DNA from 2 places in the Mesorhizobium sp. USDA 4132 genome. Region 1 is predicted to be linked to the other one. Evidence: predicted binding sites of a transcription regulator. Region 1 holds the regulator's gene; the other holds the start of a gene.

Region 1 (7,998 bases):
GTCGAGCGCAGGGAGATCGATGCCCAGGGCCGTTGGCGCTATGTCGTCCTTATCGACCGGACATCCAATCCGGAAGTCAGGCGCCCGCCGGAGCGTGTATCGCTGCTTGCAAGGTCTCGACATGAGCCCGCCCAGATCGGCGAGACGATCAGCGGCCGCGCGCGCCTTTCACCACCCTCCGGACCTGCACTGCCTGGCCTCAACGACTTTGCCTTCTCCTCCTATTTCGACGGCATCGGCGCGGTCGGATTTTTCTATGGAGCGCCGAAAAAACAGGCTGCCGGTCCGTCGACCCGGAGCTGGATTGCCGACATCGAAAGCCGGCTTTTCGATCTCCGCAGCGCAATCGCCACCCGTATCCGCGAGACCGTGCCGGGAGATTCCGGCGCCTTTGCCGCGGCAATCGTGACGGACGAACGCCGGGCGATCTCCAAGGGAACGACCGAAGCTTTACGGCTTTCGGGATTAGCCCATATCGTCGCCATTTCCGGACTGAACATGGCGCTCGCCGCCGGTATCTTCTTCGTCGGCGTGCGGACCGTGCTCGCGGTCTTTATGGGCTTCGGCCACGCCTATCCGGTGAAGAAGATCGCCGCACTCGGCGCTCTGATAATGGTCACCGCCTATTACCTGATCTCCGGTTTCGGCGTTTCGGCCGAGCGGGCCTACATCATGATGGCAATCATGCTGGTTGCCGTCCTCTTCGACCGACCGTCGATCAGCCTGCACAATGTGGCGCTGTCCGCGCTCGTCATCATCGCCATGTCGCCCTCGGAAATGCTCGGGCCGAGCTTCCAGATGTCGTTTGCCGCCACCGTTGCCCTGGTCGCCGGTTACGCGCTCTGGAAACAGAGGGCCGAGGGCCGCGATCCTCAGCCTCTGCCGTTCCGTCACCGCATGGTGATGCCGATCCTGGCATCGTGGAATTTCGCAGCCGGCGTCTTCGTCACCTCGCTGATCGGCGGCGTTTCGACCGCGATGTTTTCGGTCGAGCATTTTCATCGCATCGCCACCTATGGCCTCGCCGCAAACCTCGCAGCCATGCCGATCATCTCCTTCGTGGTGATGCCGGCCGGTCTGGTCGGCATGCTGCTGATGCCCTTCGGCCTCGACGCTCCCTTCATGAAGCTCATGGGCCTTGGCCTGGAAGCGGTGATCGCCATTGCCGGGCACGTGGCTGCCTGGGGTGGCGATGTCGGGATAGGCCGCCAGCATCCATGGTTCCTGACGGTCTCAACGGCAGGCTTCCTGCTGCTGACCCTGCTCAGGACGAAGCTAAGGCTGATCGGTCCGCCGCTGATGGTGACCGCTCTGCTGCTTTCCTGGCATGAGCGATCGACGCCTCTGGCGGATATATTGGTCTCGGAAGACGGGACAATGGTGGCGCTCGTAAACGGGGAACGGGTTTCCACCAACCGCACCCGCCCGCCTGATTTCATCTACGACCAGTGGAAGAGGGCGCTTCTGCTCGGCGACCCGACCAAACCGGACATGTCGCCGGCCAGGGACAAGCCGCCCGACCGCAAACCAGCAGGCGCAAAAAACGATAAGCGCCGCGAGTTGACCTCGGCGGAACTCGAAACAGTGAGGTTGCGAATAAGCCAGGTGACTTCCGACCGCTTCACCTGCGAGCCTAAGGCCTGGTGCGCCGCAAGCACGGGCAATGCCATCATCGTGGCCGTAGAAGACGGCCGTTATGCTGGCGCTGCCTGCGACGCCGCCGATCTTGTCATCGCCCCGCGGGCACGCTTCGACCGATGCCGGTCCGGCGGACTGATGATCAATGGCACGACGCTCAGAAAGACCGGCGCGCTGGAGATTTCGCTGAACGACACGGGCGACATGCGACGCTGGCAGGTCCGTGCCGCAATGGCGGCCGAGGACCGGCCCTGGACTAGGCACCGCCACTACGATTGGCGAAGCCAGAGTTTCGACAACGCGTTGCCGGAACCGCTCCGGCAGCTGATCAGTGATAACGGCGGATGAGGCCGACGAGCTTGCCCTGGATCTTCACCCGGTCAGGCCCGAAAATGCGGGTCTCGTAGGCGGGGTTGGCGGCTTCGAGCGCGATCGAGGCGCCGCGGCGGCGAAAACGCTTCAGCGTCGCTTCCTCATCGTCCACCAGCGCCACGATGATGTCGCCGGGATTGGCCGTCGTGCCGTTGCGAATGATCACGGTGTCGCCATCGAGAATGCCTGCCTCGATCATCGAATCGCCCTTGACCTCCAGCGCGTAATGCTCGCCGGAGCCGAGCATCTCGGCCGGCACGGAGATGTCGTGCGTGTTGTTCTGGATCGCCGAGATCGGCACGCCGGCGGCGATGCGGCCCATGACGGGAACGGTCGTGGCGTTCGACGAGCCATCGTTGGCCGCGAGTTTCTGAGGTGCTGCGGCCGGCTGCGGTTTGCCGAGGCTGCCCTCGATGACGCTGGGCGAAAAACCGCGCCGCGGCTGAATGCTCGGCGAATAGGCTTCCGGGAGCTTGATGACTTCCAGCGCGCGGGCCCGGTTCGGCAGGCGGCGGATGAAGCCGCGCTCCTCGAGCGCCGTGATCAGACGATGGATTCCGGACTTGGACGCAAGGTCGAGCGCGTCCTTCATTTCGTCGAATGACGGCGGGATACCGGATTCTTTCATGCGTTCGTGAATGAACAGAAGCAATTCCTGTTGTTTGCGCGTGAGCATCTTTTGGCACCCTCAGAGTCGGAAACAAATCCAGAACGGACACTATATGTTCCATATGTGTTCCGCAAGTCCCTAAATTTCTGTGAAGTATGATGATTTTTTCTTCATAGATGCGTGCCAGATATCTGGTGTCACACCACTTGCGCGGCGCCAGCCCGCTGCCAAAGTAGCTTTGCGATTCCAATTCAGGGGGCCCTCGCGTGAACGCAAGACCGATCGATCATCTCGTGCTGCCGGTGGCGGGACTTACCGCTGCGCGTTCCCGGCTCACGGAGCTCGGTTTTACAGTTGCGCCGGATGCTTTTCATCCTTTCGGCACCGCCAATGCTTGCGTATTCTTCTCGGATGGGACCTACCTGGAGCCGCTGGCTCTTACCAACCGACGCCATGCGGGTGTCGCGGCAAAGCGCGGCAACGTTTTCACCGCCCGCGATCTCGCCTTCCGCAAGACGTCCAACCGGCAGGGCTTTTCCGCTCTCGTTGTCGCGACCCGCGATGCGATGGCCGATCATGCGCGTTTCAAGATGCGCGGCGTTTCGGCAGGCGACGTGCTGGAATTTTCCCGCGGCATGATCCTGGCCGACGGTTCCGAGACGCAGGCGAGCTTCCGGCTGGCATTCGCCGGCGATGACCGCGCGCCCGAGTTCTTCCTGTTTTCCTGCCAGCGCATCAACCCGCTGCCTGCCGACCGCGAGCTGGAGCGGCATGCCAATACCGTTATCGGCCTGAGCGAAATCATCCTGTCGGCCCCGACACCTGCCGATTTCGCTCCGCTGGTCGAACAGGTGCTGCTGACCAAGGCCGCGCCGGAGGCTGCACCGCTCCAGCTTGCCGCGGCCAATGCCCGCATCCGGATCCTGCAGGATCGGGAGCTCGAGGCGGAATTTGCGCTTCAGCCGACCCCGGGCGCCGAAGGACTGCGCGGCCGGGCGGTCATCTTCAAAACCGCCGATCTTGCCGTGACAGAGATCACCCTTGCTGCTAATGACGTCGCATTCGTCCGCCGGGAGGGCCGTGTTCTCGTCTCGGCGGCGCCCGGCCAGGGTGTTTTGTTCGGCTTCGAGGAATAGATCATGGAAGTTACCGCAAACTCCAGCGTCTCCGTCGGCGAAGGAGGCGGCAAGGTGGTTTTCGCGCAGAACGCAAAACTGTCGCTGATCGCCGGTCCCTGCCAGATGGAAAGCCGCGACCACGCCTTCATGATGGCAGGCGCGTTGAAGGAACTCTGCAGCAAGCTCGGCATCGGCCTCGTCTACAAGTCCTCCTACGACAAGGCCAACCGCACGTCGATTTCCGGCAAGCGCGGCATCGGGCTCGAAGAGTCGATGGAAATCTTCGCTGACCTGAAGCAGGAGTTCGGCTTTCCGGTTCTGACCGACATTCATACGGAAGAACAATGCGCTGTCGTCGCAAAGACGGTGGACATCCTGCAGATCCCGGCTTTCCTGTCACGCCAGACGGACTTGCTTGTCGCCGCTGCCAAGACCGGCCGCGTCGTCAACGTCAAGAAGGGTCAGTTCCTGGCACCCTGGGACATGAAGAACGTGCTCGGCAAAATCACCGCGAGCGGCAATCCCAACGTATTGCTGTGCGAACGCGGCGCCTCCTTCGGCTACAATACACTCGTTTCCGACATGCGTTCATTGCCGATCATGGCGTCCATGGGGGCTCCGGTGATCTTCGACGCGACGCATTCTGTGCAGCAGCCTGGCGGGCAGGGAGGCTCTACCGGAGGAGACCGCAGCATGGTGCCGGTCCTTGCACGGGCAGCGGTTGCCGTCGGCATTGCGGGCCTGTTCATCGAAACTCACGAGGATCCGGACAATGCTCCCTCGGACGGCCCGAACATGGTGCATCTGAAGGACATGCCGCAGCTCCTCGAAAAGCTGCTTGCCCTCGACGCCGTCGCCAAGGCGGCTTGAGCGCGTCCACAAAAAGCGCGCAAACTGCTTCGATTGTAATTTTCGTGTCATTGATTATGAGACATTTTCAGTGACCTCGTGACGTCAAGTCCAAACCCAGGGAGAGACCCTTGACCGCCATCACCGATATCATCGCCCGCGAAATTCTCGACAGCCGCGGCAATCCGACCGTCGAGGTGGATGTCTATCTGGAAGACGGTTCGATGGGCCGTGCGGCCGTTCCGTCGGGCGCCTCCACCGGCGCTCATGAAGCCGTCGAACTGCGCGACGGCGGCAAGCGCTACCACGGCAAGGGCGTCGAAAAGGCGGTCGAAGCCGTCAACACCGAGATCTTCGATGCGATCGGCGGTTTCGATGCCGAGAGCCAGATCCATATCGACAAGACGATGATCGCGCTCGACGGCACGCCGAACAAGTCCCGCCTCGGCGCCAATGCCATCCTCGGCGTCTCGCTCGCCGTTGCAAAAGCTGCCGCCGAAACATCCGGCCTGCCGCTCTACCGTTATGTCGGCGGCCCGAACGCGCATGTCCTGCCGGTTCCGATGATGAACATCATCAACGGCGGCGCTCATGCCGACAACCCGATCGACTTCCAGGAATTCATGATCATGCCGGTCGGCGCTGACACGCTGAAGGACGCCGTGCGCATGGGCTCGGAGATCTTCCACGTCCTGCGGAAGGAACTGGCGGCCCAGGGTCACAACACCAATGTCGGCGACGAAGGTGGTTTCGCACCGGGCCTGAAGAGCGCGCCGGAAGCCCTCGATTTCATCATGAAGTCGGTCGAGAAGGCCGGCTATACCCCAGGCGACGACGTCTGCCTGGCGCTCGACTGCGCCTCGACCGAATTCTTCAAGAACGGCAAATATGAAATGGAAGGCGAGGGCCGCACGCTCGAGCCGGAAGCCATGGCCGATTACCTCGCCGAGCTTGCAGCAAAATACCCAATCATTTCGATCGAAGACGGCATGGCCGAAGACGATTGGGCCGGCTGGAAGTACCTGACCGACAAGATCGGCGCCAAGTGCCAGCTCGTCGGCGACGATCTGTTCGTCACCAACTCGTCGCGCCTGCGCGATGGCATCAGGCAGGGCGTCGCCAATTCGATCCTGGTCAAGGTCAATCAGATCGGCTCGCTGTCGGAAACGCTCGATGCCGTCGAGACTGCCCACAAGGCGGCCTACACCGCCGTCATGTCGCACCGCTCGGGCGAAACCGAAGACTCGACGATCGCCGATCTCGCCGTCGCCACCAATTGCGGACAGATCAAGACCGGCTCGCTGTCGCGCTCCGACCGGCTTGCCAAGTACAACCAGCTTATCCGCATCGAGGAAATGCTCGGTCCGCAGGCCGTTTATGCCGGCCGCAGCGTCCTGAAGGCCTGACAGCCTCCCAGGTTCGACATTTTCATGGAAGCCCGCGCCGAAAGACGCGGGCTTTTTTCGGACTCGATTCTGGTCAACGATTGCTTAAGCAAGTTCTGCGAATTTGAAGCTCTGTTTCGGATCGATTTGAGATCCCGTAAGCGTGGCAAGGCGTTAGAGCGGTATGTGGACAAAGCATCATAAGAAAAGAAAATTCGGCCGTTTTGTTCTTCCCGCCATCACAGTCGCGTTTCTTTGCTACTTCGGCTATCATTCCATCCATGGCGATCTCGGGCTGATCGCCACGGAGGAATTCGAACGTCAGCGGCAGGCGCGTGCAGGCGAGCTCGCAAAGTTGACCGCTCGGCGCGAGACGCTGGAGCGGCAGGTTCAGCTGATGAGCGATGGTTCGCTCGACAAGGATATGCTTGACGAGATCGCCCGTTATCAGCTGAACGTCTCGCGCGGCGACGAAATCGTCATCTTCAACAACTACTTCTAAATTAACCGAAATCCAGTTAATTTCATATTTCTGTAACCTTTTCATAGTGTTGCACGGAATGTGAGCCATGCGTTTATGGCATTGCTGGGGCAGCTTTTCTTGCCTATGGTACGCCCCGAAACCAGAGTGGGAATCTGGCGATATACGTCAGAGCGTAATCTCGCTCTCAACGCAGAACTCAAAGGGAGGGATGAATGGCGCCGACAAAAACCGCGTCTGTATCCGGCCGCAAACCAGCGGCAAAGTCTGCAATCAAATCAGCCTCGAAATCCTCCGCCAAGGAGTTTACGGGCAAAAACACCCCGGATTTCGGCAAGGATCAGGATCTTCACGCCTATCGTGAGATGCTGATGATCCGCCGTTTCGAGGAAAAGGCCGGCCAGCTCTACGGCATGGGCTTCATCGGTGGTTTCTGTCACCTCTATATCGGCCAGGAAGCTGTCGTCGTCGGCATGCAGATGGCGCAGCAGGAGGGTGACCAGGTTATCACCGCCTATCGCGACCATGGGCATATGCTGGCAACCGGCATGAGCGCGCGTGGCGTCATGGCGGAGCTGACCGGACGCAAGGGCGGCTATTCCAGGGGGAAGGGCGGCTCGATGCACATGTTCTCCAAGGAAAAGCATTTCTACGGCGGCCACGGCATCGTCGGCGCCCAGGTTTCGCTCGGAACCGGTCTCGCCTTCGCCAACAGGTATCGTGGTAACGACAGCGTCTCGGTCGCCTATTTCGGCGATGGCGCGGCCAACCAGGGCCAGGTCTACGAGAGCTTCAACATGGCGGCCCTCTGGAAGCTGCCGATCGTCTATATCGTCGAGAACAACCGTTATGCGATGGGCACCTCGACGGCCCGTGCGACGGCGCAGTCGAACTACTCGCTGCGTGGTTCCGGCTTCGGCATCCCCGGCATCCAGGTCGACGGCATGGACGTTCGTGCCGTGAAGGCCGCCGGCGACGAGGCGCTCGAGCACTGCCGCTCCGGCAAGGGCCCGATCATTCTCGAAATGCTCACCTACCGTTATCGCGGCCACTCCATGTCCGACCCGGCGAAATATCGCTCCAAGGACGAAGTGCAGAAGATGCGCTCCGAGCACGACCCGATCGAGCAGGTGCGCCTGCGCCTCATCGAAAAAGGCTGGGCGACCGAAGACGAGCTGAAGGCGATCGACAAGGATATCCGCGACGTCGTTTCGGATAGCGCCGATTTCGCCCAGGCCGATCCGGAGCCGGATCCGTCCGAGCTCTACACCGACATTCTGCTCTGATCGCGGGGAGGGAACCCAATGCCAATCGATATCCTGATGCCCGCCCTTTCTCCGACCATGGAGGAAGGCACGCTCAGCAAGTGGCTGAAAAAAGAGGGTGACAAGGTCACCTCCGGCGACGTGATTGCCGAAATCGAGACCGACAAGGCGACCATGGAAGTGGAAGCCGTCGATGAAGGCGTGATCGGCAAGCTGCTGGTCGAGGCCGGCACCGAAAACGTCAAGGTCAACACCAAGATCGCCGTGCTCCTGCAGGACG
Region 2 (7,998 bases), 1.4 Mb from region 1:
AGCCGTTCCCGAACGGAGACATGGGACCGGGCCTTTATTGTGCCGTGATCGTCAAGCGCGTCGACGAGCAGACCCGTTCCAAGACCGCCATCAACGAACTGCTGCGGGACTGATCCGATCAAATGTCTGCTGCCGATCCCATCGCCAATCTCCAGACTCTGATCCGCTGCCCCTCGGTGACGCCTGCCGAGGGCGGCGCGCTTGCGGCGCTCGAGGCGATGCTGCTTCCGCTCGGATTCAAGGTCGAGCGGATGGTGGCGACGGAACCCGGCATGCCGGACATCGAGAACCTCTATGCCCGGCTCGGCACCGACGCCCCGCATCTGATGTTTGCCGGCCACACGGACGTAGTGCCGCCGGGAGACGAGACGTCTTGGAGTAAGCCGCCTTTTGCCGCCGAGATCGTCGGCGGCGAGCTGTTCGGCCGCGGCGCGGTGGACATGAAGGGTGGCATCGCCTGTTTCGTCGCAGCGGTCGCCCGCCATATCGATCTGCATGGCGCGCCAAGAGGCTCGATCTCCTTCCTGATCACCGGCGACGAGGAAGGCCCGGCCGTCAACGGCACCGAGAAGCTGCTGAAATGGGCGGCCGAGAGGGGCGAGACCTGGGATGCCTGCCTGGTCGGCGAGCCGACCAATCCGGATGCGCTCGGCGACATGATCAAGATCGGCCGACGCGGTTCGGTCTCCGGCAAGGTCACCGTCTTCGGCGTCCAGGGCCATGCGGCCTACCCGCACCTTGCCGACAATCCGGTACGCGGCCTGCTGCCGCTCGCCTCAGTGCTGATGAATCCGCCCTTCGACGGCGGCACGGCGGAATTCCCGGCCTCCAATCTGGAAGTGACCTCCGTCGATGTGGGCAATCCGGCGACCAACGTCATTCCGGCCAAGGCGGCGTTCGCCTTCAACATCCGCTTCAACGACACCTGGACCGCCGATACGGTCAAAGCCGAGATCGTCAGGCGGCTCGACGCAGCAGCGATTGGTAGCCCGCTGCGCCCGGAGCGCGATCCGGCGCGCTACGACATCACCTGGGCAGAACGCCCGAGCCACGTGTTCCTGACCCGCAACAATGCCCTGATCGCTTCGCTATCGGGTGCCGTCGAAAACGTGACCGGCAAGGTGCCGAAACTTTCGACGACAGGCGGCACCTCGGATGCCCGGTTCATCAAGGATTATTGCCCGGTCGTCGAATTCGGCCTTGTCGGGCAGACCATGCATATGATCGATGAGCGCGTAGCCCTTGCCGATCTGGAGACGCTCACCCAAATCTATGGGACCTTCATCTCCCGCTGGTTCGATAATGCCCTCCTATCATGAAGTCAGGCTCTACCTCGGCGGTCTCTGGCTGCTGATCAGGGGCGATGCGCGCGGTCTGCGACCGTTCGACATTTCGGACCAGGGCGTATTGCGTTCGTTCTGGGCGGCGGGCTGGTGCGCGCCGGCATTGATTGTCGGCTGGATCGTTCAGCGGATGGAATACCTTCGTCATTTCCCTCAACGCGAGGACTATTCCTTCATCTTTTTCCTGAAGATGCTGGTCCTCGAAGCGGCCCAATGGGTCGTGCCGGCCGCGGCGCTCATCGCCCTCGGCTTCATTCTGCGCTTCATACCGCTCGTGCCGATCCTGATCGTGGTGCGCAACTGGTTTGCCGTCCCACTCGCCTATGCGATCCATGCGGTTTATTCGCCCATCGCTTTCCTATCTGCCCAGCAAGGTGGCGCCATGGGGCTTGCCGGTTACGCTTCGATAATTCTGGCGGCGACCATTCTGATCGCCGCGCTTTTCCTCGCCTGGTGCGTTCTAAGAACAGTCATGGGTGGCCCGGTGATGATCCGCATTGCCACCCTGGGACTTGTGCTCCTGACCGACATGTTTGTTGCGCGCGAACTGGAGAATATCATGGGGGTTTCGTTAACCTGATGCGTGATTTCGCCGTTTTGCGAGGAGGCCGCCTTGCCCTCCTATGCTGAAGTCAGACTTTATCTGAGCGGTCTCTGGCTGCTGATCCGCGGCGATGCGCAGGGTTTCCGCCTGCTCGACATTTCCGATCGCGGGATGATGCGCTCGTTCTGGGCGTTCGTCTGGTGCCTGCCGGGCGCGTTCGTCTCGTGGCTGTGGTGGCGAGACTATTTGCTTGAGGGCATGCCGTCCGGCGCCCGGATCGGCGGGATTTTCTTCGTTCGCATGGCAATGCTGGAAATCTTCAACTGGCTGGTGCCGCTGATCCTTGCCGGCATACTCTGCTCACTGCTCGGCATCGCCCGAAAGTTTCCGGCGGTCGTCGTCACCGTCAACTGGCTCTCGGTTCCCTTCGCCTATCTCTACGGCCTGCTGAGCCTGCGTTTCCTGTTGCCGTCGAGACTCGATACCGCCCTGGCGCTGGTCCATTTCGCGCTGCTGCTCGTGATGATCATTTCGATATCGCGGGTGATGCGGATGATCTGCGGGCCGCAGCCGCTGATGATCACAACGCTGGTGCTGGTGCTGATCGTGCCGAGCATGCTGCTGACCGAAGCGCTGCAGCGTTTCCTCGGCATTTACCCACTCTGACGAAGCCAGCGCTTCAGGGCTCTACGGGATCGCCTGGATAATCGACCCGCATGAAATAAAGCCCCTCCGGCGGTGCCACCGGCCCGCAGGCCTTGCGGTCCCGCGCGTCCAATGCTGCGCGGACATCCGCCGGCGTCATGCGGCCTTCGCCGGCCAGTTTCAGCGTGCCGGCGAGCGACCGTATCTGATTGTGCAGGAAACTCTGTGCCGTCGCGCGGATTTCGATCAGGTCGCCGCTGCGCGTGACATCCAGTATGTCCAGCGTGCGGACGGGATTTTTCGCCTGACAATGAACCGAACGAAAGGTCGTGAAATCGTGCTTTCCGACCAGCGTCTGGGCGGCGGCATGCATGACTTCATGATCCAGATCCTTGGTGACCCACCAGGCACGCTTGGCATCCAGCGCCAGCGGTCCGGCCCGTGAAATGATACGGTAGAGGTAATATCGCCGGACGGCCGAAAAGCGAGCGTCGAACGTATCATCGACAACCTGCACGCTAACGATGGCGACTTTCTCCCTGGCCATGCCGAGATAGGCATTCAGCGCGTCGCGCAGCCGGTGTGGCTGCCACGACCGCGTGAGATCGACATGCACCACCTGTCCGCGCGCATGCACGCCGGAATCGGTGCGGCCGGCGCCCTTGACCACCACGGTCTCCTTGGTCAGAGACAGGATGGCATTTTCAAGCGCCGACTGTACCGAGTGGCCGTTCTTCTGCTTCTGCCAGCCGACATAGGGCGTGCCGTCATATTCGACGGCCATGCGGAATCGGGGCATCAGGAGAGCCTCGTGCCCGGCCCAAGCGGCGTCCCGCGCAGGAAATCCGCCGCGGCCAGCGGCTTGCCGCCGGCCTTCTGCAATTTGCGGAGCTTCACCGCACCTTCACAGCAGGCTACGGTCAGCGCTTCGTCCAGAACCGTTCCGGGCTCACCCTGCCCCTCGCCGACTTCCGAGAGGAGAACCTTTACGCGCTCCGGCTTGCCGTTGATCTCCGCCTCGAACCATGCGCCCGGAAACGGCGACAGACCGCGGATGTGGTTATGCACATCACGTGCGGTCTTCAAAAAATCGATGTGCGTCTCGCCCTTGTCGATCTTGGCGGCATAAAGCGCGCCTTCCGACGATTGCGGCGTCAGCGGCAGGTCGTCGGCTTCGAGTTTCCCCATCGCCTCGACCATCGCACGGGCTCCGACCAGCATCAGCTTGTCGTGCAGCTCGCCCGCCGTCATGTTCTCGCCGATTTCGACTTCCCTCGTCAGCGCGACGGGGCCGGTATCGAGGCCCTTTTCCATCTGCATGACCATCATGCCGGTTTTCTTGTCACCCGCCATGATCGCCCGCTGGATCGGCGCGGCACCGCGCCAGCGCGGCAGGAGCGAAGCGTGGCCGTTGTAACAACCGAGCTGTGTGCCCGTCAGGATCGCTTCCGGCAGAAGAAGGCCGTAGGCGACGACGACGGCAACATCCGCCTTGAGTGCGCGGAATTTCTCGCGCTCATCGGGATCCTTGAAATTGGCCGGCGTGAAAACGGGAATGCCCAGCAGTTCGGCGGCCTGATGGACCGGCGACTTCACCAGATCGAGCCCGCGGCGGCCGCCCGGGCGCGGCGGCTGGGTATAAACGGCGACGATCTCATGGCCCGCATGTTTCAGGCTCTGCAGCGTCGGCACGGAAAATTCCGGCGTTCCCATGAAGATGATGCGAAGAGACATGGTCGTTCCGCGTCTCAAGAGACCGCGCCTTCTTAACTCGGATCGCCCGAGCGACGGTTCAGACCGCCTTGGACTTGGCAGCCTTGGTGAATTTCTTGATCACCATCTCGCGCTTCAGGCGGGAAATATGGTCGATGAAAAGCACGCCATTCAGGTGATCGATCTCATGCTGCAGGCAGGTGGCGAGCAGGCCATCGGCCTCTACCACATATTCCCTGCCGTCGCGGCCAAGATGCTTGACGCTGACGGTCGCCGGCCGTTCCACCTCGGCATAATATTCCGGAATGGAAAGGCAGCCCTCTTCATACACGGAGCTCTCGTCTGAGGATGTGACGATCTCCGGATTGATGAAGACCTGCGGCTGCTTTTCCTCGCCCTCACGCGCAATGTCGACGACCAGCAGGCGGCGCGGCACGCCGATCTGGATCGCCGCAAGGCCAATGCCCGGCGCGTCATACATGGTCTCCAGCATGTCGTCGGCGAGCCTCAGAAGCTCGGCGTCAACACGCTCTATCGGCTTGGAAACCTGACGCAGGATCGGGTCAGGCAGAATAATCAGAGGCTTGATCGTCATGGCTTCCCATAACCCATCTTTTTTTCCGAAGGAATAGAAATTACGGCAGGAGGAAGCGAAATGTTCACGTTTTGATCTTTTCAAGCGGCAAAATTCTGTTAGTTTCCCGCCATGAATAATCTTATTGCTGGCCTTTCTCGTTTCTTCGACGATCCACGCGCTGCCGTCGTGGCGGTGATGTGTGGAGCGGCATTGCTGCTGTTATGGCTGTTCCTGGTCCGGCGCGCATCGCTTCGGCGGCAGGAAGATGCGGCGTTGCGGGTGATGGAAGGCGAGGCCCGGCTTTCGGAACTTCTGAGAGCGCAAAGCGAGATGCAGGGGCGGTTGTCGGCAATGGCGGAGACGCTTTCGACGCGGCAATCGGAACTGAACCAGTCGGTCAGCCAGCGGCTCGATGGCATGACGCACCGGATCGGCGCTAGCATCACCGAGCAGACCAAGTCGACGCACGAGAACCTGCAGCGGCTGCAGGAACGGCTGGCGGTGATCGACGCCGCCCAGAACAATATCCAGACGCTGGCAAAGGACGTCGTCGGCCTGCAGGCGATCCTGTCGAACAAGCAGACACGCGGCGCCTTCGGCCAGGGCCGAATGGAAGCGATCGTTGCCGACGGATTGCCGATGGGCGCCTATGGTTTCCAGACCACGCTTTCGAACGGCACCAGGCCGGACTGCACGATCAGGATGCCGAACGGCGCTCCGCCTTTGGTGATCGATGCCAAATTTCCACTCGAAGCCTGGAATGCATTTCGCGAGGCCGCGGCACCCGAAGCCAGAAGGGCCGCCGCCCAGGCCTTCAAGCGGGACCTTGAGGTTCACATCCGCGATGTCTCGGAAAAGTACCTGATCCCGGGCGAGACGCAGGAAATGGCTTTCCTCTTCGTGCCGTCGGAATCCATCTTCGCGGAGATCCACGAACATTTCGAAAGCGCCGTGCAGAAGGCGCAGCGTTCCCGGATCGTCATTGTCTCGCCTTCGCTGCTGATGCTGTCCATCCAGGTCATCCAGGCCGTGCTGAAGGATCAGCGGATGCGCGAGCAGGCACATCTCATCCAGGGCGAAGTGGCGCTACTGATCGAGGATCTTACCCGTCTCGACGACCGCACCCGCAAACTTCAAGCGCATTTCTTTTCCGCGCAGAAGGATGTCGAACAGATCCTCACCTCCACCGACAAGCTCAACCGCCGCGGCGCCAAGATAGAGGCTCTCGAGCTGGAGGCGCCTCACGAAGCCGAGGTGGCCCGCGATCGGCCCCAAGCCAAGGCGGTCGAAAGCCGTACCGGCCTGCTCAAGCTGCGGGTGGTTGACGAGGAGTGATCCTCTCGGGCAGTGTCGCGCGACTTTAATTTACGCAAGCAGGCCTGCCCATGATCACCGTCCTCGGCTCCATCAACATGGACCTCATCGCCACGACCGAACGTCTGCCCCAGCCGGGCGAGACGGTTGCGGGATCGAATTTTGCGACGGCCGCCGGTGGTAAGGGCGCCAACCAGGCGCTCGCAGCGCGCCGTGCCGGAAGCTCCGTGCATATGGTGGGAGCCGTTGGGGAAGATGGTTTTGCTGCGCCGGCGCTGGCACTTCTCGATGACGCCAAGGTAGACCTCTCAGCGGTCGCGCGCGTAACCGATCCAACCGGCACGGCACTGATCCTAGTGGGGGGCACGGGCGAAAACATGATCGCGGTGGTGGCCGGCGCCAACGGTACCGTGAGCGCGGCGCAGGCCGAGGCGGCGGTCGAAGCCATGAAGACAGGGGACATCCTGATGCTGCAGCTCGAAATTCCGACCGGGACGGTAGAGACGGCGCTCAACGCAGCGCGTGCCAAAGGCATTCAGACGGTGATCAACACTGCGCCGCTGACCGGCGATGCGGCCCGGCTGGCCCGGCTTGCAGATATCGTCGTCGCCAATGAAACGGAATTCGAACTGCTGGCCGGAAGCCCGATCCCCAACGCTGCGGCGCGCCAGGAGATGTTGAAAAAACTCCATTCCGAAACCGGCCAGACATACGTCGTCACGCTCGGCGGCGACGGCGTGGTCGCGATCCGCGACGGGGAGATCATCGCCGCCGAGGGATTGAAGATCGAACCGGTCGATACGGTCGGCGCCGGCGACACGTTTTGCGGTTACCTGGCCGCCAGCCTCGAGCAGGGGCTCGATTTTGCGAAAGCGCTCCGCCGCGCCGCGGTGGCCGGTTCGCTCGCCTGCCTCAGCCGCGGCGCCCAGCCATCGATCCCGCCCGCCGAAGCGGTCGACGCCAGGGTCTGAGCTGCTCCGATCGAGTATTTCCCCCTACTTTCGCCGTTGCGGCAGAGCAAGCATTTGCAATTTTAGTCAACGTTAACATATCGCTTTTAGGGTCGCGGTCATATCTCTGCGGGGACGAGATTCGATCCGCCTCGCGGCCGCTCCATGAAGGAGCCTCACCCTGTCCGCACTCCGAGGCAATCGATGTTTTCGCTCAAGGTCAAGTCGCTCTCCACGAAGCTCATACTGGTAACGAGCCTGGTGATCGCCGGCGTTCTGGTTCTCTCCAACTTCTTCCTGATCTCCCAAACCCGCAACCGCGTGTCGACGCTGACCATGGCGCAGGCGCAGGCCGAGGCGCGTTCCATCGCCAACGAAGTCGCCGTCGACATGGGCCAGCTTGCCGGCGCGGCACGTTCGATGGCGGGCGTGATCGGCCGCGGCCATGCTGCGGGTTATCTCGACCGCAAGGGCGTCACCGACGCTCTCAAGGCCAATCTGGAGCAGAATGCTTTTGCCTATGGCAGCTGGTTCGCCGAAGTTCCGGGCGTATTCGACGGGAAGAACGCGGAGCTCGTCGGCAACAAGGAGATGGGCGCCAACAAGAAGGGGGAGCTTGCCCCTTACTGGACCAAGAGCCGCACCGGCGATATCGCCTATAGCGTCTTCGACATCGACACCCAGGCGGAATGGTATTCGCTCGCGGCTACCTCGAAGAAGGGCTCGCTCACCCAGCCCTATATCGAAAGCACGACGGGCGATGCTGTCGCCATGAGCTCTGTCGCCTACCCCGTCATGTCCGGCTCCAAGCTCCTCGGTGTTGCCGGCCTCGACGTCTCGATGGCAACCCTGACAAAAAAGCTCCAGGCGATGCGGCCGTTCGGCTCCGGCCGGGTTCTGCTGGTGTCGCAA

What was found. The regulator LexA, encoded in region 1, represses DNA repair genes until DNA is damaged. The targets are predictions, from matches to a motif close to TGTTCNNNNTGTGTTCNG.
Region 2: a site for LexA is predicted at 4,902-4,919, ahead of def (peptide deformylase). Genes of this name have one in related genera too.

What each region holds. Positions count from the first base shown of each region.
Region 1 covers NZ_JBWCCP010000001.1:1,953,733-1,961,730, forward strand. Annotated here, with positions in the region: gene ACZ9IU_RS10205 (ComEC/Rec2 family competence protein) at 1-1,986, shown strand, start outside; gene lexA (transcriptional repressor LexA) at 1,967-2,686, opposite strand; gene ACZ9IU_RS10215 (VOC family protein) at 2,887-3,756, shown strand; gene kdsA (3-deoxy-8-phosphooctulonate synthase) at 3,760-4,608, shown strand; gene eno (phosphopyruvate hydratase) at 4,719-5,993, shown strand; gene ACZ9IU_RS10230 (FtsB family cell division protein) at 6,157-6,474, shown strand; gene pdhA (pyruvate dehydrogenase (acetyl-transferring) E1 component subunit alpha) at 6,669-7,739, shown strand; gene ACZ9IU_RS10240 (pyruvate dehydrogenase complex E1 component subunit beta) at 7,758-7,998, shown strand, end outside.
Region 2 covers NZ_JBWCCP010000001.1:523,039-531,036, reverse strand. Annotated here, with positions in the region: gene dapD (2,3,4,5-tetrahydropyridine-2,6-dicarboxylate N-succinyltransferase) at 1-113, shown strand, start outside; gene dapE (succinyl-diaminopimelate desuccinylase) at 123-1,319, shown strand; gene ACZ9IU_RS02695 (hypothetical protein) at 1,303-1,923, shown strand; gene ACZ9IU_RS02690 (hypothetical protein) at 1,957-2,553, shown strand; gene truA (tRNA pseudouridine(38-40) synthase TruA) at 2,567-3,331, opposite strand; gene fmt (methionyl-tRNA formyltransferase) at 3,331-4,266, opposite strand; gene def (peptide deformylase) at 4,325-4,840, opposite strand; gene ACZ9IU_RS02670 (DNA recombination protein RmuC) at 5,018-6,157, shown strand; gene ACZ9IU_RS02665 (ribokinase) at 6,208-7,107, shown strand; partial or broken gene ACZ9IU_RS02660 (methyl-accepting chemotaxis protein) at 7,291-7,998, shown strand, end outside.